2 regions of the Thermaerobacter sp. PB12/4term genome follow, and region 1 is predicted to be linked to the other one. Evidence: riboswitches for the same ligand, from Rfam matches in the RefSeq annotation. Region 1 holds a riboswitch; the other holds the start of a gene.
What was found. A riboswitch is a leader RNA that binds a small molecule or an ion and turns the genes downstream of it on or off. The one in region 1 is predicted to bind cyclic di-GMP.
Positions count from the first base shown of each region.

Region 2: it holds a riboswitch for cyclic di-GMP, as region 1 does, so the genes downstream of both, DYI95_RS04845 (flagellar biosynthesis protein FlgB) here and DYI95_RS00705 (flagellar hook-basal body protein) in region 1, are expected to answer to the same signal.

Region 1 is NZ_CP048407.1:152,607-163,523, reverse strand. It holds gene DYI95_RS00730 (Cof-type HAD-IIB family hydrolase) at 131-1,003, opposite strand; gene DYI95_RS00725 (S1 RNA-binding domain-containing protein) at 1,519-2,493, opposite strand; gene fabZ (3-hydroxyacyl-ACP dehydratase FabZ) at 3,115-3,564, opposite strand; gene DYI95_RS00715 (superoxide dismutase) at 3,795-4,409, opposite strand; gene DYI95_RS00710 (flagellar hook-basal body protein) at 4,800-5,627, opposite strand; gene DYI95_RS00705 (flagellar hook-basal body protein) at 5,624-6,373, opposite strand; cyclic di-GMP riboswitch class I at 6,776-6,832, opposite strand; gene DYI95_RS00700 (rod shape-determining protein) at 7,031-8,044, opposite strand; gene spoIIID (sporulation transcriptional regulator SpoIIID) at 8,434-8,733, opposite strand; gene DYI95_RS00690 (M23 family metallopeptidase) at 9,386-10,132, opposite strand; gene spoIID (stage II sporulation protein D) at 10,336-10,917, opposite strand, start outside.
Region 2 is NZ_CP048407.1:1,184,555-1,195,471, reverse strand. It holds gene DYI95_RS04880 (flagellar FliJ family protein) at 1-135, opposite strand, end outside; gene DYI95_RS04875 (FliI/YscN family ATPase) at 166-1,596, opposite strand; gene DYI95_RS04870 (FliH/SctL family protein) at 1,593-2,477, opposite strand; gene fliG (flagellar motor switch protein FliG) at 2,461-3,654, opposite strand; gene fliF (flagellar basal-body MS-ring/collar protein FliF) at 3,712-5,367, opposite strand; gene fliE (flagellar hook-basal body complex protein FliE) at 5,457-5,834, opposite strand; gene flgC (flagellar basal body rod protein FlgC) at 5,915-6,481, opposite strand; gene DYI95_RS04845 (flagellar biosynthesis protein FlgB) at 6,485-7,048, opposite strand; cyclic di-GMP riboswitch class I at 7,147-7,239, opposite strand; gene hslU (ATP-dependent protease ATPase subunit HslU) at 7,593-9,035, opposite strand; gene hslV (ATP-dependent protease subunit HslV) at 9,134-9,682, opposite strand; gene DYI95_RS04830 (tyrosine recombinase) at 9,836-10,917, opposite strand, start outside.

The DNA of each region.
Region 1 (10,917 bases):
GGAATATCGAAGGGAAGGCGACAACACGTTAGCGCCGGCCGGGTCCCAAATTCCCAGAGGGACGATGCACTGCGCCCCTTGGATTGGCCCCCGGCATGCCCCGGGCGGCAGGGCGAACGGTACCGGGGCCTCAGCGGCCCCGGCCGGCACCCCCACCCACGCCCCCGCGGACACCCCCGCCGAGCAGCTCCTCCAGCACCACCGCCACCCCGTCCTCGTCGTTGCTGGCGGTGACGCGGCGGGCGGCGGCCCGGGCGGCGGGGGAGCCGTTGGCCATGGCGACGCCAATGCCTGCGAACTGGAGCATCTCGATGTCGTTGTCCCAGTCGCCGAAGGCCACCACCCGCTCCACCGGCACCTGCAGGTGGGCGGCCAGTCGCTCCACCGCCCAGCCCTTGCACACAGGGGCGTCGGACACCTCCACGGCGTAGAGGCCCGGCTCCAGATCGGTCCCTGCCAGCACCCGCACCGCGTCGCCCCACTCGGCCGTGATCCACCTGCGGAAGGCCTCCGCACCCTCGTACCGGTCACGGACCAGCACCCGCACCGCCCCGACGCTCACCCACTCCAGCAGATCGGGCACCTCCTGGGTCAGGCGCCCCGCCTCGAAGAACCAGGAGGCCCTCGGCAGCCGGGCCCCTGGCTCGTAGAGCATGCGGTCGCCGTGGGGATGGTCCAGGTCGTGGAAGAACAGGGACACCCCCAGCTCCCGGGCCTTCAGGATGGCCTGCCGGACGAACTCGGCGGGCAAGGGCTGCTTCCAGACCGGCTCGTCGGTCAGGGGGTCGACGGCCACGGCGCCGTTGTGGACGATGCAGGGCGTCCGCAGGCCCAGCTCCTGGGCGAAGGGACGGCTGGCCACCCAGCGGCGGCCGGTGGCCAGGCAGACATGGTGACCGGCGGCCACGGCCGCCCGGACCGCGTTCTTCACCCGCGGGCGCAGCCGGCCCTGGCTGTCCAAGAGGGTGCCGTCGACGTCGAGGGCGATCAGGTAAGGGAGCAAGGGGCATCCTCCTTTGAAGATCAAACCGCTCCTATTATAGGGTTACAGGGGGGCGAGGGGCCGTGCTGAGCCGGGGTCCTCGGGGTCCTGGGCGTGCGGGGTCCCTGGCGGTTGCAGTAGCGGTTGCGGTGGCGGGGCCGTTGCGGGTCCCAGGCAACGCAGGGGGCAGGGGACCCCATTGGGCAATCCCATGGGGACCCCGCTCAGCCACCCCACACCCTGTTCCCCAACCAGCCAGCGGATCACGCACCGCAAGATGACGGGGCCCGGGCGGCGGGTGATCCGGGGCTTTGGCCTACAGCCTCCGGTCTCCCGCCTAGCCCGGGCCCCAGGTATCGCCGTGGTGGGTGGCCCGGTAGGTTGGCCGGTGGGTTACAGCGGCGGCGGGTGACGCGATGCGTTGCCCATGGATGCGCCGCCGTCCAATACACCCGCCATGCTCGCCTGCGGACCGTGCTCGCCTGCGGGCCCCGCCCGGGAAGCTCCGTGGCGAGGCCCGCCTGCCGGCCCCACGCTCAGTCCGCCGTGCCGCTCGCCAACCGGCGGCCCGTCGCCTCAATCACCTGCAGGGCCCGGTCCGTCTCTTCCAGCACCCGGGCCAGGGCGGTGGCCACCCGCTCGCTCCCGTAGGTCTCGACCAGCCGGTCCAGCTCCGTGCATGCAGCGGGCGATACCTGACCCACGTGATGGCGGAGGAGTTGGAGCAGGGCCTCCCGCGACTCCCGGTCCTCGCCGGCGACCGGAGCGGCGCTGCGCCAGCCCGTACCTGCCCGGTACCGCGCGCGGAGGCGGCCCGCATCAGGGTCCCGCCAGCTGCCGGTCGCCGGTCTGGCGGCGCCCCCGGCCGTTTCCAGGTTCCCGCTGCCGCCCGCCCGGGGCCCGTTGCCCGCAGAACCGTGGCCCGCCGAACCGTGGCCAGCGTTCCCGGCGGTGCCGGCCACGCCGGCCGGATCACTGCCCTGCCTCGCCAGGCTGCGAGGCGCTCCCGGGCCCCGCCGGCCATCGCCGCTCGTGCCACCCGGCAGCCGGTATCCGGAGCCGCCAGTAGAGCCTTGGGGATCCGTGGCGCCGGCCGCCGGACCGGGGCGGCCGGTTCGTCGGGCGTGGGGGCGGCGAGCCCAACCGGTGCCGTACCGGTACCGGGCGCCCGTCACGCCATGGCGGTGCAGCTCCAGCAGGCGGTCGGCGTAGCGGTTGGCCAGGGGTTGCTTGCCTCCCAGGCGGCGGGTGGAAAAGGCGTACTTGCCGCTGTTGGGATCAAAGTGCACCACCTCGACCTGGACCCGCTCGCCCTTGTAGAAGTAATCTTCCGCCCGTTCCACGTACCAGTCGGAGATCTCCGAGATGTGGATGAGCCCCCGGCGGCCGTCGTCGGTCACGAGGAACGCGCCGTAGTCCACGATGCCCGTGATGGTGCCGTGGACCCGGGTCCCGGGCGCCAGGGGCACAAGCCCGGCCAGGTCCCGCACCCCCTCGCCCGCTGCTGCCACCGGCCCTGCCGCCGGCCCCGCCGCCGGTACCATAGCGGCACCGGTTCCCGTCCCGGCGGGAACCGCGGCGCCGGCCGCCCGGGCCGGTTCCAGGGCAACGGGGACGCGTCCCTCCCGCTCCGGGCCGGTGCGGCCGGTTCGTCCGGCGAGGTCAGAGGGCGGAGCAGGCCCGGATGGCACCGGCGATGGCACGGACGGTGACGCGGGCGAATCCTCCTCAGGAAGCAGGGAATCCTTCATCGCATCCGGCATACGGGAAGACGCCTCCTCAAGGCCGGGGCCGGGTTCCGCCACGCCCGGCCGCAAGCTACACCACGCCATTCGTACGGTGCACCTGCATGTAGGTTATGGAATATGCACCCGCCTTATCCAAAGTGAGCAGATCGGCCAGGCTTTTCACCATGTCCATCCAGGGCCGGGCAACGGACATGCAAGGGGCAACGAGGACCGAAGTTGCCGTGCCGGTTGGGCCCGCTGGTGGTTCCAGTGCCAGGGTTCCCACCTGAGGGAAACAGATCCGGTCAAGGCCGGTGCGAGGCCGGTGCAAACGGTTCCGGGACAGGGCCCCTGGGCCAGGGATCCATCGGGGGTCGATGTTACGCCTGCAGGGTGACCGGTCGCCTACCGCAAAGCAAAACTCAACTCGGCTTCGGCGGCCAGCTCGCCGTCCACGGTGGCGCGGGCGCGGCCCTTGCCCAGGGGACCGCGCATGGCGATGATCTCCACCTCGATCTCCAGGCAGTCGCCCGGAATCACGGGCCGGCGCCAGCGCACCCGGTCGGCGCCGGCGAAGAGGGCCAGGCGGCCGCGGTTCGCAGGGACCGACAGCACCGCCGCCGCCCCCACCTGGGCCATGGCCTCCAGGATCAGAACCCCAGGCATGATGGGCCGGCCGGGGAAGTGACCCTGGAAGAAGGGTTCGTTGGCACTGACGCACTTCCGGCCCACCGCCCGGCGTCCCGGCTCGAGGGAAAGAATCCGGTCGACCAGGAGAAAGGGGTAACGGTGGGGCAACACCTCGAGGATCGCCTGGATGTCCATGCCCCCCTGGGGCTCATCCTGTTCCGCCATAGTCTGGTCCAATCCTCCGCGTTGGTGGGGCCCGAAGCTGCGGCACCGGGGTTGCCCCGGTGGCCGGTCCGGCACCAGGGTTCGCCCCTAGGATTCGCCGCCCGCCGCCGTCCCCCTTCCGAATGGAAAATAAAGGGGGGCCGGATTGCCGGCTCCCCTTTTCACCGCGGTCCTTGTCATCGTGGTCCTTGTCACCACGGGCCGGGAGGATGCGGGTGGCAATGGGTGGCTCAGCCGCGGGCCTGCTGGTAGCGGCGGGCCACCTCGTCCCAGTTGACCACGTTCCACCAGGCCGCCACGTAGTCGGGCCGCTTGTTCTGGTACTTCAGGTAGTAGGCGTGCTCCCACACGTCCAGGCCGAGGATGGGCGTGTGGCCCTTCATGTATGGGCTGTCCTGGTTGGGCAGGCTGTAGACCTGCAGGTCGCCCTTCTCGTCGACCACCAGCCAGGCCCAGCCGCTGCCGAAGTGGGTCGTGGCCGTCTTGGTGAACTGGTCCTTGAAGGCATCGAAGCTGCCAAAGGCCTTGTTGATCGCCTCGGCCAGGGCCCCCGTGGGCTGGCCGCCGCCGTTGGGGCTCATGATCTCCCAGAAGAGCGAGTGGTTGGCGTGGCCGCCGCCGTTGTTCCGGACCGCCGTGCGGATGTCCTCGGGAACCTGGTCGATCTGGCGCAGGAGCTCGTCGATGGGCTTGTCCTGCAGCTCGGGGTACTTCTCCAGGGCAGCGTTGACATTGTTGACGTAGGTGGCGTGGTGCCGGTCGTGGTGGATCCGCATGGTCTGCTCGTCGATGTGGGGCTCGAGGGCGTTGTAGTCGTACGGCAGGGGCGGCAACTGGTAAGCCACCGGCAATCCCTCCTTGAATCGGCAGGTGCGCAGCGACCGGCTCCCGGGACGAACCGGCCCCGGCGCCACCGGTTGCGGGGACAGGCTGACGGCAGCAGAGCAGGCCCGCCCCGCCAGGGCCGGCCCGGTGGCACCGGTATCCTGCCCGTTCCCAGGATCCAGTCTTTCCTGCGCTCGATTACGAGTATATACCAAGCATCGGCAGCTTTCATGCGGGCCCCGCCGGCGGGGTGGCTCGCCGGGCGCAGGGTGAGCCGCCGGAAAAGGGCCGGGGTCCGGGCGGCGCCTGCCGCCCGGACCCCGGCCGCATCAGGGGGGAGGCCCATGCGGGCCGTCGGGCTAAACCGCTAACAATCTTGGGCGCATGCACTTGAGCGCATGAGCGGTGCCTCAGGAGCGCAACCGGTTGATCAGGCCCAGCATCTCATCGCCTGTGAGCACGGCGCGGGCGTTGAGCTGGTACGCCCGCTGGGACGCCAGCAGCCGGGTCATCTCCAGGGCCAGGTCCACATTGGACTGCTCCAGCATCCCCTGCCGGATCCACCCCGCTCCGCCCTGGCCGGGCGCCATGGCCAGCACCGGGTTGCCGCCCAGGGCGTACAGGCCCTCGCCGCGGCTTTCCAGGGCATCGGGCGCCGGCGGGACGATCACCGCTAGCCGGCCGGCGGGCACCTCGCGCCCCCCGGCCAGGAGGGCCCGCACCTCTCCGTCCGGCGATACCACCCAGCCGCGGGATCCCGCCGGGAGCAGGAGGGGCTGGCCGCCGGCCGCCAGCAGCGGCCGCCCGGCGCCGTCGGTGACAAGAAGCGCTTCGCCGGCCTCCCCACCGCCGGGGACGCCGGCGGGTACGGGGCTGGCCATGAAGGTCCCGCCCCGCGTCAAAAGGACCTCGCCGGTACCGGGATCGGCCACCTGGAAGAAGCCTGGACCCTCGATGGCCAGGTCCCAGGGGGAGCCCGTGGCCTGCAAGGGCCCCTGGCTCCACAACCGGGGTGTGGCCGCCAGGCGGACGCCGTGTCCCACCTGGACGCCTCCCGCCGCGGCGGCAGGAGGCGCCACCGGCACCTGGGCCGCGGCGTAAACCAGATCGGCGAAATCCGCCCGGGCAGCCTTGAAACCCGGAGTGTTCACGTTGGCCAGATTGCCGGCGGTAAGGTCAACCTGCCGGGCCGCGGCAGCCATGCCCGCGGCGGACGACCAGAGGGCCCGCTGGATCATGTGACCCGCCCCACTTCCTGGATGGCCAGCCCCAGCGTCTGATCCTGGGCCTGGACGGCCCGCTGGGCGGCCTCGAAGGCGCGGAAGTTGGCCAGCATGGCGACCACCACCTGCACCGGGTCGACGTTGGACTGCTCCAGCACCCCCTGGCGCACGGGCGTAGCCGCCGGGACGGCGGGGCCGGACTCGGGCGTGGCCTGCCACAGGTTGTCACCCACCCGCCGCAGGCCGGCGGGGTTGGCGAAGGTGACCCGGGCGATGGTACCCAGGACCGCGTCCCCCCCCACCACCTGGCCGTCGGGCCGGACGGTGAACTGGGCGCTGCCCACCAGCAGCGGCTGGCCCGTGGTGTCTAGGACGGGCGAGCCGTCGGGAGCCTGGAGGTACCCCTCGGGTCCCACGGTGAAGTTGCCGGCCCGGGTGTAGGCCGGGCCGCCGGGGCCCATCACCACGAAGAAGCCGTCCCCCTCCAGGGCCAGGTCCTGCGGTCGCCCGGTGGTGACCCAGGGTCCGGGCCGCATGTCGGCGCCCGGTTCGGCCACCACCGTACCGGTGCCCAGGGGCCCCACCACCGGGGCTCCCGTCCCGTCGAGCCGCGACAGCAGGAGTTCGGGAAACGCCTCGGTCACGTTGCGGCTCGCTTTGTACCCGGGCGTGTTGACGTTGGCCAGGTCGCCCGCCAGCCGCTCCTGCTGGAGCACCCGGGCCAGCATGCCGCTGGCCGCGGTGTAGAGACCTCGCAGCACCGGATCACCCCTTCCGCCACGCCAGACCCCGAGATCGCCCCGCCCCGCCGGTAGGCCGTCCTGCGGCATGCAACCGGCCACAATCGCGGCATGCAGCCGGCCGCGAAAAACGAAACCCCCGGGCGGCAACCGGGGGTGGAAAATCCTCTCACCGCGCCGGGTTCGGCGGGCGAACCCGGCGGCAGATCCCGTCCACCCGTTCGGCAGCCCGGCCGTCATGGCCGGCAGGAGGAGGGGCCGGAACACCTCGCTGCAGGAGCCGGCCCAGCTGCTCTCCGGAACCGGAGCCCGGCCAGGGCTGGCACCCCCTTACCGGTCCGGTGCCAGGTTCCCTGTCCCGGGAACCTGACCCGACTCCCGCATCCCGGTGCGCGCCGGGCGAGGCGTCCCTCCGTCCCGCCGTGCGGTAGACCCGTGGCTTTGCGCCCCCGCCTTTCGGCGGGTTTGCCTTTATCGCGGCGTGGTCACGTGCCGTGTCACGGTCGTGTTGAAGCCTGTGGTGCCTCGGCCGTACTTTCGCCGAGGTGCATCGCCTGATGCGCGGGACCACGTCTTAGAACGTACGGCCTCAGGAGGCTTTACATGCCCATTCGACACCTGGAGGGGAATTCCTTCCCGGTTCAGGCGGCCGGCGTGCCTTTTAGGGACCGGCGGCCGTCAGCCGGCGATGAGCACGCCGTCCAGGCGGTCCAGCATGCTGAGGGCGACGCCGGTACCCAGCGCCACGGTCAGCAGCGGCTGTTCCGGCTTCACCACGGGCAGGCCCGTGGCCCGGGCGATGCGCCGGTCCAGGTCACGCAGCAGGGAGCCGCCTCCCGTCAGCACCAGGCCGCGGTGCAGGATGTCGGCCGCCAGCTCGGGAGGAACCCGCTCCAGGGTGCTGCGCAGGGCCGTGATGAGGGCCGAGACGGGTTCGTCCAGGGCCTGTTGTATTTCGGCAGCCGTCAGGTGCAGGGTGCGGGGTAGCCCGGTCACCAGGTCGCGGCCGCGAACCTCAAACCGCTTCCCCTCCCCCTCCGGCGGCTCGGCGCGGCCGATGGCGATCTTGGCCTGCTCGGCGGTCCGCTCCCCGATCAGCACGTTGTACCGGCGCTTGACATGGCGCACGATGGCCTCGTCGAAGGTGTCGCCGCCCACGCGGGCCGAACCGGCCACCACCACCCCGCCCAGGGACAGGACCGCAATGTCCGTCGTGCCGCCGCCCACGTCGACCACCATGTGGCCGCCGGGCTCGTGGATGTTGAGGCCGGCCCCCAGGGCGGCGGCGACCGGTTCTTCCAGGAGGTAGACCTTGCGGGCCCCCGCCTCGTAGCCGGCCTCGATGACCGCCCGCCGCTCCACGGTGGTCACCCCCGAGGGAACGCAGACCACCATCCGCGGCCGCACCCCCAGGCGTCGGGGCATGGCCCGCTGGAGCAGCATCTTGAGCAGGGTGGCGGTGGCGGTGAAGTCGGCGATCACCCCGCCCCGCAGGGGCCGGGCGGCCACGATGTGGCCCGGGGTGCGGCCCAGCATGCGGTGGGCCTCCGACCCCACGGCCAGCACCCGCCCGGTTTCCCGATCGATGGCGACGACGGAAGGCTCGTTGAGCACGATGCCCCGGCCTTCGACGAAGACCAGGGTGTTGACCGTTCCCAGGTCGACCCCCAGGTCCCGGACGAACCCGACCATAGCCTGTCCCCCTCCTGACCGCCCGGCAGCCGCCTGGGCGACGGCGGGGAACCGGCGGGGTGTCCCGGTGCCGGCGGCCGCGCCGGGGCCTCAGGGCTGGCAGGAATCCGTCTGACTGCGGTTGCTGTGGCGGATTTCTTTGCCATAAGGCCGGGTTCCTCTTGACCGCCAGACTCCTGGCCGGGCCGGCCGGCGGAGGGAAAAGCCGGGGTTGTCCGTCCCGTGGCGGGCATGGGGGGCGGCGGAGGCCGCGGCCGGACGGGCCCTGAAGGGGGCGGGAAGGAAGGTGGCCGGGCTGCGGACCGGGATCAGCCGGGTGGAACCCGGCGGGCCGCCGCCACGGCCGCGTTCGTCCGGGGGCCAGGGCCGGTGCGGGCAGGGACGGCGCGTCAAGCCCCGACGGGGGGCTCCGAAGGGGCTTGCCTGGTTTCCTGGCCCCGCTGTTCCTGCAGGTACTTGAGGCGGGTGGCCTCGCCGCCCCGCAGGTGGCGCTCCGCTTTGTTGGTCTCCAGGACCTGGTGGACCTTGGCCGCCAGCTGGCTGTCGATCTTGGGCAGGCGCTCGGTGACGTCCTTGTGGACGGTGCTCTTGGAGACACCGAACACCTTGGCTGCCTCGCGCACGGTGGAACGGGTGCGGGCGATGTACGTGCTCACCTCCACCACGCGCTTCCAGATGTAGTCCTTCACCGACCTGCCCCCTTCGCCCTGGTCTGGTACCATCTATATGAGGGCGTTAGGCAAACATACCTTGGCCGCAGGCCGCCGGACGGCCGCGGACGGGCGGACAGGCCCGCTCGGGCCGCCGGGGCAGCCGCCGGGTGGGGCCACGGATGGGAGGACAGGCCCGGTCGGGCAGCCCGGGGGTCGCTACCGGGTGGGGTCCCAGATGGGAGGGCAGGTCCGGTCGGCCCACCCCGGGGGGCGCCACGGGTGGGGCCGCGGATGGGCGGACAGGCCCGCTCGGGCCAGCCGGGGGTCGCCACGGCGTGGGCCCGGCGGTGCGGGCCAGCGCAGGCCAGGCGGGCGGACGCAAGCCGGCGGGGGTTTGCCAGGCCTGAGCTGGGACGGGTCGACCCGATCGCCTTGCCGGTGCCGAAACCGGCTGGACGGGATGACCGCCCGGCACGCCCCGGCCGGCCCGGCGGGCCGCTGGGCCGCCGGGCCGGCCGGGGCGCCGGGGCGCCACACCCCGGCAAAGGCCGCGGCCCCGCTCCCCGAGGGGGCTCGGGGGAGCGGGGCCGCCGTTCGTACGGGGATGCGGGTTCCCCGGTGGCCGGCGCCGGGCCGGAGCCGGTTCTTCCGGGCCGGTTCTTCCGGCGGGGTCCGGCGCCGGGGGATCCTAGCCGATCAGGGTCTGCGGGTCGACGGCCTCGTCGCCACGCCAGATCTCGAAGTGGACGTGGGTGCCGGCGGCCGCCTCGATCCGGGCCGACTGGCCCGCCTTGCCGATGGCCTGGCCGCGCCGCACCTGCTGGCCGGCTTCCACCGTCGCCTCGGCCAGGCTGGCGTAGACCGTGCGGTAGCCACCATCGTGCTCGATGGTCACCGTCAGGCCGCGGTCGGGGTCGCGGTTGACCGCGACCACCCGCCCGTCGGCGGCGGCCACCACCTGGGCTCCTTCCTCGACCGCCAGGTCGACGCCGGGGTGCCAGCGCCAGTCACCCATGGTCTCGGAGTACTGCCAGCCGAAGCCCATGGCCGTCTTGCCGCTGGCGACGGGCCAGATGAAGGCCGGGGTCGTCTCGCCGGTGACTTCCCGGGTGGGCACGTTGTCCCGGGGTTGCGCCGGTGTCCCCGCCTCCGTGCCGGCCCCGGCCTGGCCGGTCATGGGTTCCGGGGTGGCCGTGCTGGGTGCTACGCCCTGGTCGGCACCCGTCTCCAAGGGGGTCTGCTCATCCAGGGAAGCGGTCTCGGGCCCGCTCAACCCCGGCCAGCCCTGGAAGTACAGATAAGACCCGATGAAGACGGCCACCAGCACGGCGAAACCCACCAGCGACCGCAGCGCCGGCCGCCCGCGCATCCGGGCCATCCAGCCGGCCAGCCGGCCCGCCATGCGGCTCTGCCCGCTTTGCGGGGTCTCCTGCATGTGGCACCACCTCTGGGCGGTAGTGTTACCAGGGCTGGTGCATTTATGCAGGAAAGTGCGAATTCCACCGGCCGAAGCGACAGCAGGGCCCTGGCGGAGGGGCCCGGCGGCCCGGGCCGGCCCGGCCCGCCGGGCAAGCCGTCCGTACCCATGGGAGGGACCCGGCGACGGGCCGGGCGGGCTATCCGCCGAAGACGGGTGGGCTACTCGCTGAAGATGGGCCGCAGGCTGGTCCCGGGGTAGTAATGCCGGAGGATCTCCTGGTAGCTGTACCCCTGGCGGGCCATTCCGTCGGCACCGTACTGGGACATCCCCACCCCGTGGCCCCAGCCCCGGATGGTGAAGGTCAGCTGCTCTCCCTGCCGGCGGCACGTCCACCAGGTGGAGGGCAGCTCCAGCCGCTGGCGGAGCTGGGGACCGGTGAAGACCTTCTCGCCCACGGTGGCCCGGCCCACGCGCCCGCCCGGCGACGATTCGACCCGCGCAAAGCACTGGTCCCCCGGCAGGTCCCGCACGACCTTGGGGTCGACCTCCAGGCGGCGGGCGAACTCCTGCAGGGTCATGGTCCGGGTGCTGCGCCAGTGGGGTGAGGCCGTCTCCCACGGGGAGTCCACGGGCCGCAGGTAAGGCACCTGGTTGCCCCAGACGGCGGAAGCGTCCTCGGTGCGCCCGCCGGAGGTGGAGTGGTAGACCGCGTCGATGGGCGCCCCCTGGTAGACCAGGATCAGGCCGGCCGTCTCCTGGACCGCCTGCTGGATCTTCCGGGCGAAGCGCCACCCGTTCAA
Region 2 (10,917 bases), 1.0 Mb from region 1:
CAGGGTCGCTTCCTCTTGCGCCTGCCGGGCCCGGGCCTGCCAGCGACCCCACTCCCCCAGCCGGGCCAGGGCCTCCAGGCGGCGTACATCCCATACCCGTTGCAAGCGGAACGGCTCCCCGCTTGCCATGGCCATCCCCCCACCCCTGCTGCTGCTCCTGGATCCTCAGGCACGCTGCTCGCCGGCGGCGTCCCCGCCGGCCACCTCCTGGAGCCGGGCCACCGCCTCGGAAAAGGAAGCCGCCTCGTCGCGCCCCTGGGAGAGAAAGGCCCGGATGGCCGGCATGCGCTCCAGGGCCCGGTCGACATCGGGGTTGGTGCCCCGCTGGTAGGCGCCGATCTCCACCAGGTCGCGGGCCTCCCGGTAGGCGCCCAGCCACCGCCGCAGCCGCTGGGCCGCCGCCCAGTGGGCCGCATCGACCAGCTCCGGCATCAGGCGGCTGACGCTGGCCAGCACGTCCACCGCGGGGAACTGGCCCTCCTCGGCCAGCTGGCGGGAAAGGACGATGTGGCCGTCCAGCGTTCCCCGCACCGCGTCGGCGACGGGCTCGTTGAAGTCGTCCCCGTCCACCAGCACCGTGTAGAAGCCGGTGATGCTGCCGCGGTCCCCGGTCCCCGCCCGCTCCAGCAGCCGCGGCAGGGCGGCGAAGACCGACGGCGGGTAGCCGCGGGTGGCCGGCGGCTCGCCCACGGCCAGGCCCACCTCCCGCAGGGCCATGGCGTAGCGGGTCACCGAATCCATCACCAGCAGCACGTGGCGGCCCCGGTCGCGGAAGAACTCGGCAATGGCCGTGGCCACCTGGGCCGCCTTGATGCGCACCAGGGCCGGCCGGTCGGCGGTGGCCGCCACCACCACCGTGCGCCGGCGGCTACCGGCCAGATGGTGGTCGACGAAGTCCCGCACCTCCCGGTTCCGCTCGCCGATCAGGGCCACCACCACCACGTCCGCCGCCGTGTGCCGGGTCATCATGGCCAGGAGGGTGCTCTTGCCCACGCCGCTGCCGGCGAAGATGCCCACCCGCTGGCCCCGGCCGCAGGTCAGCAGGGCGTCGATGGCGCGAACCCCCACGGGCAAGGGCTCCCGGATGGGCCGGCGGGCCAGGGGCGGCGGGGGGTCGGCTTCCGCCGGGTACCAGGCTTCCGCCGCCACCGGACCCCCGCCGTCCAGGGGCCGGCCGAGCCCGTCCAGCACCCGGCCCAGCAGGCCCTCGCCCACGGCCACCCGGAACCCCTGGCCCGTGGCCTCCACCCGGCTGCCCGGCCGGATGGCCCGGGCATCACCCAGGGGCATCAGCAGGGTGCGGGCGCCGCGAAACCCCACCACTTCGGCCGGCACCGGCGGCCGTCCCGGCCGGTCGATCCAGCAAAGCTCCCCCAGGGAGCTCACGGGGCCCCGGGCCTCGACCGCCAGGCCGACCACCTGTTCCACCCAGCCCTGGCAGGGGCGAGGTTCGGCCGCCTGCACGGCCGCCTTCAGCCGGTCCCAGTCCAGGAGCCCACCGGTCCCCTGCGCGCCTTGAAGGCCAGGACCCGATGTAGCCCCAGCTCCGACCCGGCCCGGGGGACCGGGCCGGGTCGGGGCGGCCGGCACCGTCATGCTCCTTCCCTCCCCTCCGGGGCGGCATCGGTCCGGACCCCGGCGGCCTCCTCGCCGGCGGTGACATCCGACCCGGAGCCCGCCCCGCCCCCGGGCCGGGCCTCCCGGAGGGCCCGACCGAGGCGCTGCATCTGGGCCTCCACCCGGCCGTCGATGAGCCCCCGGGGTGTGTCCACCCGGTAGTCGCCGGGCGCCAGGGTCAGGTCGGCCACCAGCTCCACGCCAGCGGGCAGGGGCGACGCCTCCTCCAGCCGGGCCAGGCTCTCGGGATGCACCAGCACCCGGGCCCCCTCGCTCCCCAGCCGGGCCAGGGCCGCCTCGATCTGGCGGCGCAGGGCGGCGGCATCGACCGCCAGGGCCTCGCCCGCCACCCGGCGGGCCAGGACCAGGACCAGCTCCAGCACGGGCCCTGCGGAAGCCTCCACCAGCTGCCGGTAGGCGGCGGCCAGTTCCTCCCGCTGGCGGGCTGCCTGTTCCTCCAGTTGCCGGCAGGCCGTCTCCCACCGCGCCCGGCCTTCCTGCTCGCCCCGGCGGAAGCCCTCCTCCCGCGCCTGACGGCACAGGGCGTCAGCCTCCCGCCGGGCCTTCTCCAGGTGGGCGGCCGCCGCCCGCCTGGCCCTCCGGAGCCAGCGGCGGGCCCGCCGGCCGGCCGCCGCCTGGGCAGCTGCCGGCAACGGTCCGGCAGCCGGTGCGGCCTCCGCTGGGGCAGCGGCCTCGCCCGCAGCGGCGGGGGCCACCGTCCCGCCCGCCGGGCCCACGGGCTGCCAGTTCACCGGCCGGAGCCCGGGGGCCGCCGTGCCGGGGCCGGGCAGGGGCCCCAGCACCGGCCAGCGGGCGGGAACCGGCCGCCGGGCGTCTCCCACCCTAGACGACCACTTCATCCTGGCCACCCCGTGCGATGACGATCTCGCCCTCTTCCTCCAGGCGGCGGATGATGTTGACGATCTTCTGCTGGGCCTCTTCCACGTCGCGGAGGCGCACGGGCCCGAGGTACGACAGGTTTTCCTGGAGGATCTCCACGGCCCGCTGGGACAGGTTGCGGAAGATCTTCTGCTTGACGTCCTCGCTGACGGCCTTGAGGGCCAGGGGCAAATCCTCGTTGAGGTCGACCTCCCGGAGCACCCGCTGGAGGGACCGGTCGTCCAGCAGCACGATGTCCTCGAAGACGAACATCCGCTTCTTGATCTCCTCGGCCAGCTCGGGATCGGTGACCTCCAGGACCTCCATGATGCTGCGCTCGGTGCCGCGGTCCACGTTGTTCAGCACCTGGACCACAGCCTGCAGCCCGCCCGCGACGGTGCCCTCCTCGCCCAGGACCGACGACAGCTTGCGTTCCAGGACCCGCTCCACCTCGCGGATCAGTTCGGGCGAGGTGCGCTCCATCAGGGCCAGGCGGCGGGCCACGTCGGCCCGGCGCTCGGGCGGCAGGCCGCTGAGGACGACGGCGGCCTGCTCCGGATGGAGGTAGGCGAGGATCAGGGCGATGGTCTGGGGGTGCTCCTGCTGGATGAAGTTCAGGATCTGCAGCGGGTCGGCCCGGCGCACGAACTCGAAGGGCCGGACCTGCAGGGTCGAGGTGAGGCGGTTGATCACCTCCGCCGCCCGCTGGTGGCCCAAGGCCTGCACCAGCAGCTCCCTGGCATAGTCGATGCCGCCCTGGGCGATGTAGGCGTGGGCCAGGGCCAGATCCCGGCACTCCTCCAGCACCGCCAGCCGCTGTTCGGGAGCGACCCGGTCGGTGTTGGCGATCTCCAGGGTGAGCTGTTCGATCTCCTCCTCCCGCAGGTAGCGGAAGACCCGGGCGGCCAGCTCCGGTCCCAGGGAGATCATCAGGATGGCGGCCTTGCGCCGCGGCGACAGGTCGCGGGCCGCCTCCCGGAGGGCAGGCCGGGCACCGGCGGCCGCCGCACCGGCCCCCGGCTCCGCCGCGATCCCGCCCTCCAGACCCTCGGCCACCTCCCCGGCGACCGGCGCTGCCGGGGCCCTGATTCCACCCCGGGGGGTACCCCCGGCCGCCGCCGTGCCGGCCGTTGCCACCGCAACCTGCCTTGTCGCCATGGCCATCGCCTCCTTCCCCGCCCGCGCCGGGTCTGGCCGTCCCGGCTGCCGCCGCCGTCAGTTGGCGGACCGCTCGGCCAGCCAGCTGCGGATCACCTGGGCCACGTGCTCCGGCTGGTTCTTCACCAGCTCGCTGACCTGCTCGAGGACCGTGGCCTCCGCCGCCCTGCCGTTGGCACCCGTCGCCGCGGCCCCGGCCGGTCCCGGAACGGGCCCGCCGGGGCCGGGTACGGCCGCGGTGCCCCGCCCGGCCGGACCGGCCGCCACCGTGCCGGCGGTGCTCCCCGGCGCGGCTGGCAACCCGTGACCGGCGGCTTGTGCTTCCAGGAGCCGGCGGGCCAGCCGCCGGCGCCGCCAGGCGACCACCAGGAGGACCAGGGCCAGCAGCGCCAGCCCGGCCGCGCCGGCCAGCAGGGCCATCCGCCGGGTCGCTTCCCGGGCCTGCCGCTCCTCCTCCAGGGACTGCTGCAGGCGGTCGGCCACCGTGGTGTCGAAGGGCATGGCCACCACCTCGACCTGGTCCTGGCGCTGGGGGTCGCTGCCGATGGCCGCGGCCACCGCCTGCTGGAGGGCCTGCCGCCGCTCGGGGGTGAGATCGCCATTGACCACCACGGCCACCGACAGGCGCCTTACCGCGCCCGGGGCCACCTGCACCCGGTCGACCACCTGGTTGACCTCGTAGTTGGCCGTCCGCTCGCTGCGCTGGTAGTCGCCGGTGCCGCCGCCCACCTGGGGGTAGGTGGGGATGTTGCTGTCCCCCGGCACCCCGCCCGGTGCGGGCCGGCCGGTGAAGGTTTCCTGCAGCTCCTGGATGGACCGCAGGATGCCCTGGCCGCCGTCGGCCGGGGGCTCGAAGAGGTGACGTTCCACCACCTGCTGGTCGAAGTTGAGCTCGGCATTGACCCGGGCGATGACGTTGCCCGGACCCAGGACCTGTTCCAGCAGGGTCTGGAGGCTGCGCTGCAGCTCCGCCTCGAAGCGGCGTTCCACCTCGAAGCGGTCACCCGGCACCACGGCGCTCCCTTCCTGGGCCGGCTCGACCCCGGCCGAGAGCAGGCGGCCGGTGGTATCCACCACCGTCACGTCTTCGGGCTTCAGGCCTTCCACCGCCGAGGCGACCAGGTGCATGATGGACCGCACCTGCTCCGGCTCGAGCTCTGCCCCTGGTTTCAGCTGGACCAGCACCGCCGCGGTGGCAGGCCGCTGCTGGCTGACGAAGGGGCTGCGCTCGGGCAGCACCACATGCACCCGCGCCGCCTCCACCCCCTCCAGCCGGCCGATGGTGCGGGCCAGCTCGCCCTGGAGCCCCCGCAAGTACTGCACCTGCCGCTCGAACTCCGTGGCGCCCATCGGCATGTTCTCCAGAAGCTCCAGGCCCACCGTCCCCTGGCGCGGCAGTCCCTGGGCGGCCAGGTCCAGGCGCAGCCGGTCGACCTGTTCCGCCGGCACCAGAATGGCCTGGCCGCCCTGGGCCAGCTGGAAGGGGATGCCTTGCTCCTCAAGCTGGCCGGCGATGGCCGCGGCGTCGGTGGGGTCCAGCTGAGTGAAGAGGGGGGCCCACTGGGGCCCGCTGCGCCCTGCCAGGGCCAGCGCCACCAGGCCGGCCAGGGCCAGAGCCGCCGCCGAGACCACCACCCACCGGGCTGCCGGCCTAAGCTGCCGGAACCAGGCCATGAATTGCTGGGGAATCTGCCGCACCTGTGCCAGGGGCATGAAGGATTCCGCCGCCTCCTCGACCGACCGCGACCCTGCCTTCCGGCCCCGTTCCGCTCATCCCGCCTGCCGCCGCAGGGCCGTGCCCGTCACACGGGCATGCGCATGATCTCCTGGTAGGCCTCGAGCGCCTTGTTGCGCAGCTGCACCGCCAGTTCGATGGCCAGCCGGGCTTTCTCGCTGGCCACCATGACCTGGGACAGGTCCTGGACCTGGCCCGTCACCAGGCGCCGGGCCATGGCGTCGGCCTCGCCGGCCGCTCCCTCCAGCTGCTGGAGGGCTCGGGCCAGCTCCTGCAGAAAGCTGGCTCCCACGCCACCCGGCCCGGTGGAACCGGCCGCCGTACCGTCGCCCGCGGCGGCAACCGCCGCCCTTCCGGACGAGCCGGCGGTCCCGCCCAGGCCGGTAGCCGTGGATGGGCCGGGCCAGGCGGCGTTGCCGGAGGGCTGGACTCCCCATGGGTTCATGGCTCAAACCTCCTCCGTCGAAGCCGCGGAGTTGCCGGGACCCTGGCGGCCCCAGGGGCGTCCGGTAGCCGCAAGGCCGTTCAGCCGCGGCCAATGTCCAGGGCCCGCAGGGCCAGGGTGCGGGCCGCGGCGAAGACCGCCACATTGGCCTCGTAGGCCCGGGTGGCCGCCAGCAGGTTGACCATCTCCGCCAGGGGGTCCACGTTGGGGTACGCCACGTAACCATCCGGGCCCGCATCGGGATGGGCCGGGTCGTACACCAGCCGGGGCGGCGAGGGATCGGCGACCACTGCCGCCACCTGGACCCCGCCGGGGGCGGCTCCGGTCCCGCCCGGACCCGCCACTCCCCGACCGGCTACGGCCGGCACCGGCCCGCCCGCTACGCCGGCCACGGCGGGACGTGCCCAGCCGGCCGCGGCACCCGCCTGCGGAACCGGCCCCGGCACCGCACCCCGTTCCCGGAGGATCCGGGCGAAGGGCGTCGCCCGCTCCTGGAAGACCGGCACCAGCCGGCGGTAGGGCCCGCCCTGGGGGGTGCGGGTGGAGTCCACGTTGGCCAGGTTGCTGGCGATCAGGTCGAGGCGCAGCCGCTGGGCCGTCATGCCGCTGGCCGCGATGTCGAAGGTGCTGAACATCCCGCCCGGCACCGCTTACCGCCTCCCCTCGGCGATGACCGTGCGCAGCAGGGCGATGCGATCGGACAGTTGCCGCACCAGGGCCTGGTAGTGAACGCCGTTTTCGGCCATCCGCGCCATCTCCACGTCCAGGTCGACGTTGTTGCCGTCGTTGCGCAGGGAGGAACCGGTCTCCCGGTACACCGCCGCCGCCGGATCCCCCGACGCCCACCGGCCCGGCAGGTGGCCCGGGTGGGTGACGGCCAGGGGCAGCGGGCCACCGGGCACGGCGGGCCCGGCCGCCACCCCGCCCGCGCCGGCGGCCCCCATCCCCCCGGCCCCGGTGACCGGTGCGGCGGCCCCGGCCGGCTCTACCCCGCCGGCCCCACCGGCCTCACCGGCCCCGGCTGCCCACCCCGCGGCCTGGCCTCCCGCCGGCCCGCGGCCGGTCAGCGCCGCCTCCAGGGCCCGGGCGAAGTCCAGGTCATACCGCTTGTAGCCGGGCGTCTCGGCGTTGGCTACGTTCTGGGCCAGCAGCCGCTGGCGGAGGGCCAGAACCTCCAGCCCGGCAGCCAGTTCATCGTTGATGCGCCCCCACACGGGTCCACCCCCTCCCGCCGCTGGAAAAGAAAGGCGCCCGCGGCGCGCAGGGGCACCACGGGCGGACGCCAGGGTTGAGCAAACTCAACCGTGCGGCGTTCGGCAGTCCGGCCGTCATAGCCCCGCCCCAGCGGGGCCGTAGACCCGTGACTTTGCGAGCCTGCCTTTCGACAGGGGTGCCTTTGTCGCTGCCGCGGGGGGTGGCCGGGCTCTGGCCGTTTCAACCGGGACAGAAACCGCGGCTCACCCCCGAAGCTTATCCAGTTGTAGCGGCTTTCCAGCCGGCACTGGTCGACATGATTCTGCACCGGAACTGGTCATTCCTTCTATCGGCGACAAAAAATTTGGGACCCGGGTCCTGGTTTTGGGTCCCTCTTGCGACAGGGTGGGTTTTGCCAGCCAGGCATCGCTTGCCCTGGCTCCTTCGCTCGCCCCCAGGCGGTGGGCGGTCAGGATTTCGCCCGCGCAGACCGCCTGGAGCTCGCCGGCCGGCTCCCCGGCCGGCCCCGGGACCCCCGGCGCCACCACCAGGGGGCAGGCCCCATCAGAGGATGTACCGGCTCAGATCCTGATCCTGGAGGACTCCCTCCAGCCGCTGGCGGACGAACGCAGCATCCACCACCACCTTGCCCTGGAGGGCGTCCGGGGCGTCGAAGGCCACCGGCTCCAGCAGCCGTTCCAGCAGGGTGTGCAGGCGCCGGGCACCGATATTCTCCGCCTGCTGGTTGGCCCGGGCCGCCATGTCCGCCAGGGCCTCCACCGCGTCCGGGGTGAACTCCAGCTCCACCCCGTCGGTGGCCAGCAGGGCCTGGTACTGGCGCAGCAGGGCATTGTCCGGCTCGGTCAGGATGCGCTTGAAATCGTCCCGGGTGAGGGGCTGGAGCTCCACCCGGATGGGGAACCGGCCCTGCAGCTCGGGGATCAGGTCCGAGGGCCTGGCGATGTGGAAGGCTCCCGCCGCGATGAACAGGATGTGGTCCGTGCGCACCGGGCCGTGCCGGGTCATCACCGTGGAGCCCTCGACGATGGGCAGGATGTCCCGCTGCACCCCTTCCCGGGAGACGTCGGGCCCGTGGCCCCGCTCCCGGCCGGCGATCTTGTCGATCTCGTCGATGAAGACGATGCCCGCCTGCTCCGTGCGCCGGATGGCCTCGGCCACCACCTGGTCCATGTCGATCAGCTTCTGGGCCTCTTCCTGGGCCAGCACCTCCCGGGCCTCCCGCACCGGCAGGCGGCGCCGGCGCTTGCGCCGGGGCAGCCAGTCCTTGAGCAGGTCCTGCACGTTCAGGGTGACTTCTTCCAGACCCGGCCCGCCCAGGATGTCGACCATGGGCGGCGCCTGGTCTTCCACCTCGATTTCGACCACCTGGTCCTCCAGTTGCCCGCTGCGCAGCCGCGCAGCCGCCTCCTGGCGGCGCCGGCGCCAGTCCTCCTCTTCCTCGGGCCGGGCGGGCTCGGCCGGACCCGGCATCCCGGCCCCCAGGGACCCCAGCAGCATCTCCCAGGGCGACCCGGCGCGCTGGGGGCGCCGCCGGGGCGGCGGAACCAGCACGTCCAGCAGGCGGTCGTCGGCCGCCGCCCGGGCCCGGTCCTCGACGGCGGCCACCCGCTCCGCCTTGACCATGCGGATGGCCGTCTCCAAGAGGTCCCGGATGATGGACTCCACGTCGCGGCCCACATAGCCCACTTCGGTGAACTTGGTCGCCTCGACCTTGATGAAGGGAGCTCCCGTCAGCCGGGCCAGCCGCCGGGCGATCTCCGTCTTGCCCACCCCGGTGGGGCCGATCATCAGGATGTTCTTCGGCGCCACCTCGTCCCGCAGGTGCGGCGGCAGCTGCTGCCGCCGCCAGCGGTTGCGCAGGGCAATGGCCACCGCCCGCTTGGCCTCCGCCTGGCCGACGATGTACCGGTCCAGCTCCGCCACGATCTGGCGGGGGGTCAGCCGGTCGGGTTCCCACGCAGCGCCCTGGACGGCTCCCCGTTCCACGGTCGTCCCTCCCCCTGGCGGGTGGCCGCCCGGATCGGGCCGGCCCCCGGCCCGGGCCCGTGCGGCTGGAGTACGGCGAGAGTACGGCGAGAGCACGGCTAGAGCTCCTCAATCACCAGCTGGTCGTTGGTGTAGACGCAGAGCTCGGCGGCGATGCGCATCGCCTCCCGGCAGATGGCGGCGGCATCCAGGCCGGTGTGCCGGGCCAGGGCCCGGGCCGCCGCCAGGGCAAAACCGCCGCCCGAACCCACGGCCACGATCCCGTCGTCGGGCTCGAGCACTTCCCCCGACCCCGACACCAGCAGCAGGTGGTCGGCGTCGGCCACCACCAGCAGGGCTTCCAGGCGGCGCAGCAGCCTGTCGGTGCGCCAGTCCTTGGCCAGTTCCACCGCCGCCCGGACCAGCTGGCCGCCGTGTTCCTCCAGTTTCCCCTCGAAGCGCTCCATCAAGGCCACGGCGTCGGCCACGCTGCCCGCGAACCCGGCCAGCACCCGCCCGTGGTAGAGCCGCCGCACCTTGCGGGCCCGGTGCTTCATCACCATGTGCTGCTGCAGGGTCACCTGGCCGTCGCCGGCCATGGCCACCCGGCCGTTGCGGCGCACGGCCAGGATGGTGGTGCCGTGAAAGCGGGGTTGCCCCTCGCCCATGCGCTGATCCCTCGCTCTGGCCCGCCGGCCTTCCGGCTCGCGCTGGGGCCTGGTGACGGTGCCGGTCCGCCCTGCCGAAGGGCGCGGATCCGTTGCCCGCCGCGGGCGGCGACCACCCCGCCCGGGCGGTGCCGGGAACCCCGGCGACGGGGACTACCCGGACGGCGACGATCCCGGCCGCGGCCCCTGGCGCCCCCCTGCCGGCCCGTACCCGGCGGGGGAACCGGGTGCGCCTGCCGAGGGCGGGGCGTCCAGGCCTTCCGGCCCCGGCGCCGCAGCCCCCGGCGCGGGCGCAGCCGGGGCAGGGCGGGCCCGGGCCCGGGGATGGGCCTGCTGGTAGACCGCCCAGAGCCGCGCCCGGGACACGTGGGTGTACACCTGGGTTGCGGCCAGGCTGGCGTGGCCGAGCAGCTCCTGGACCGCCCTGAGCCCCGCGCCGCCGTCCAGCAGGTGGGTGGCGAAGGTGTGGCGCAGCAGGTGGGGGTGGGCCTGCAGCCGCGCCACCACCGCCCCCACCCGCCGCACGATGGCCTGGATGCCGCGGGGCGAGAGCCGGCCGCCCCACCGGTTGAGGAACACGGCCTGGGCATCGGCCGGCCGGCAGGGACGGTGTCGCCGGCCCTCCAGGAACCCGGGGCGCCCTTCCTCCAGGTACGCCCGGAGGGCCGCCGCCACCGGACCGGCCAGCGGCAGAATCCGCTCCTTTCCGCCCTTGCCGTACACCCGCAGCCAGCCGCCCTCCAGGTCCACGTCGTCCAGGTCGAGCCCGCTGAGCTCGGCCACTCGCAGGCCGCAGCCGTAGAGGAGTTCCAAGATGGCCCGGTCCCGCAGGGCCGCCGGACCCTGGCCACAGGCCGCCGCCTCCAGCAGGGCCTGGGCTTCCTCCGAGGTGTACACCCGCGGCAGCCGGCGCCGGACCCGCGGCGTGGCCAGACGGGCGGCGGGACTGGCGGCCAGCCAGCCCTCCCGCACGGCGTAGCGGAAAAGGCCCCGCACCGCCGCCAGCTTGCGGGCCACAGACGCCCGGGCCAGGCCGCGTTCTTCCAGATGGGCCAGCCAGCGGCGCAGGTCACGGCCGCTGACGCCCGCCAGGGCCGCCGCCCCGACGGGCGGCTCCAGGCCCAGGAACTCAAGCCAGCCTGCCAGGTCCCCCGCGTACGCCTCCACCGTGCGGGGGGAAAGACCCCGCTCCAGGCGCAGGTGATCCAGGTAGGCCTCCACCACGTCGGCAGCCG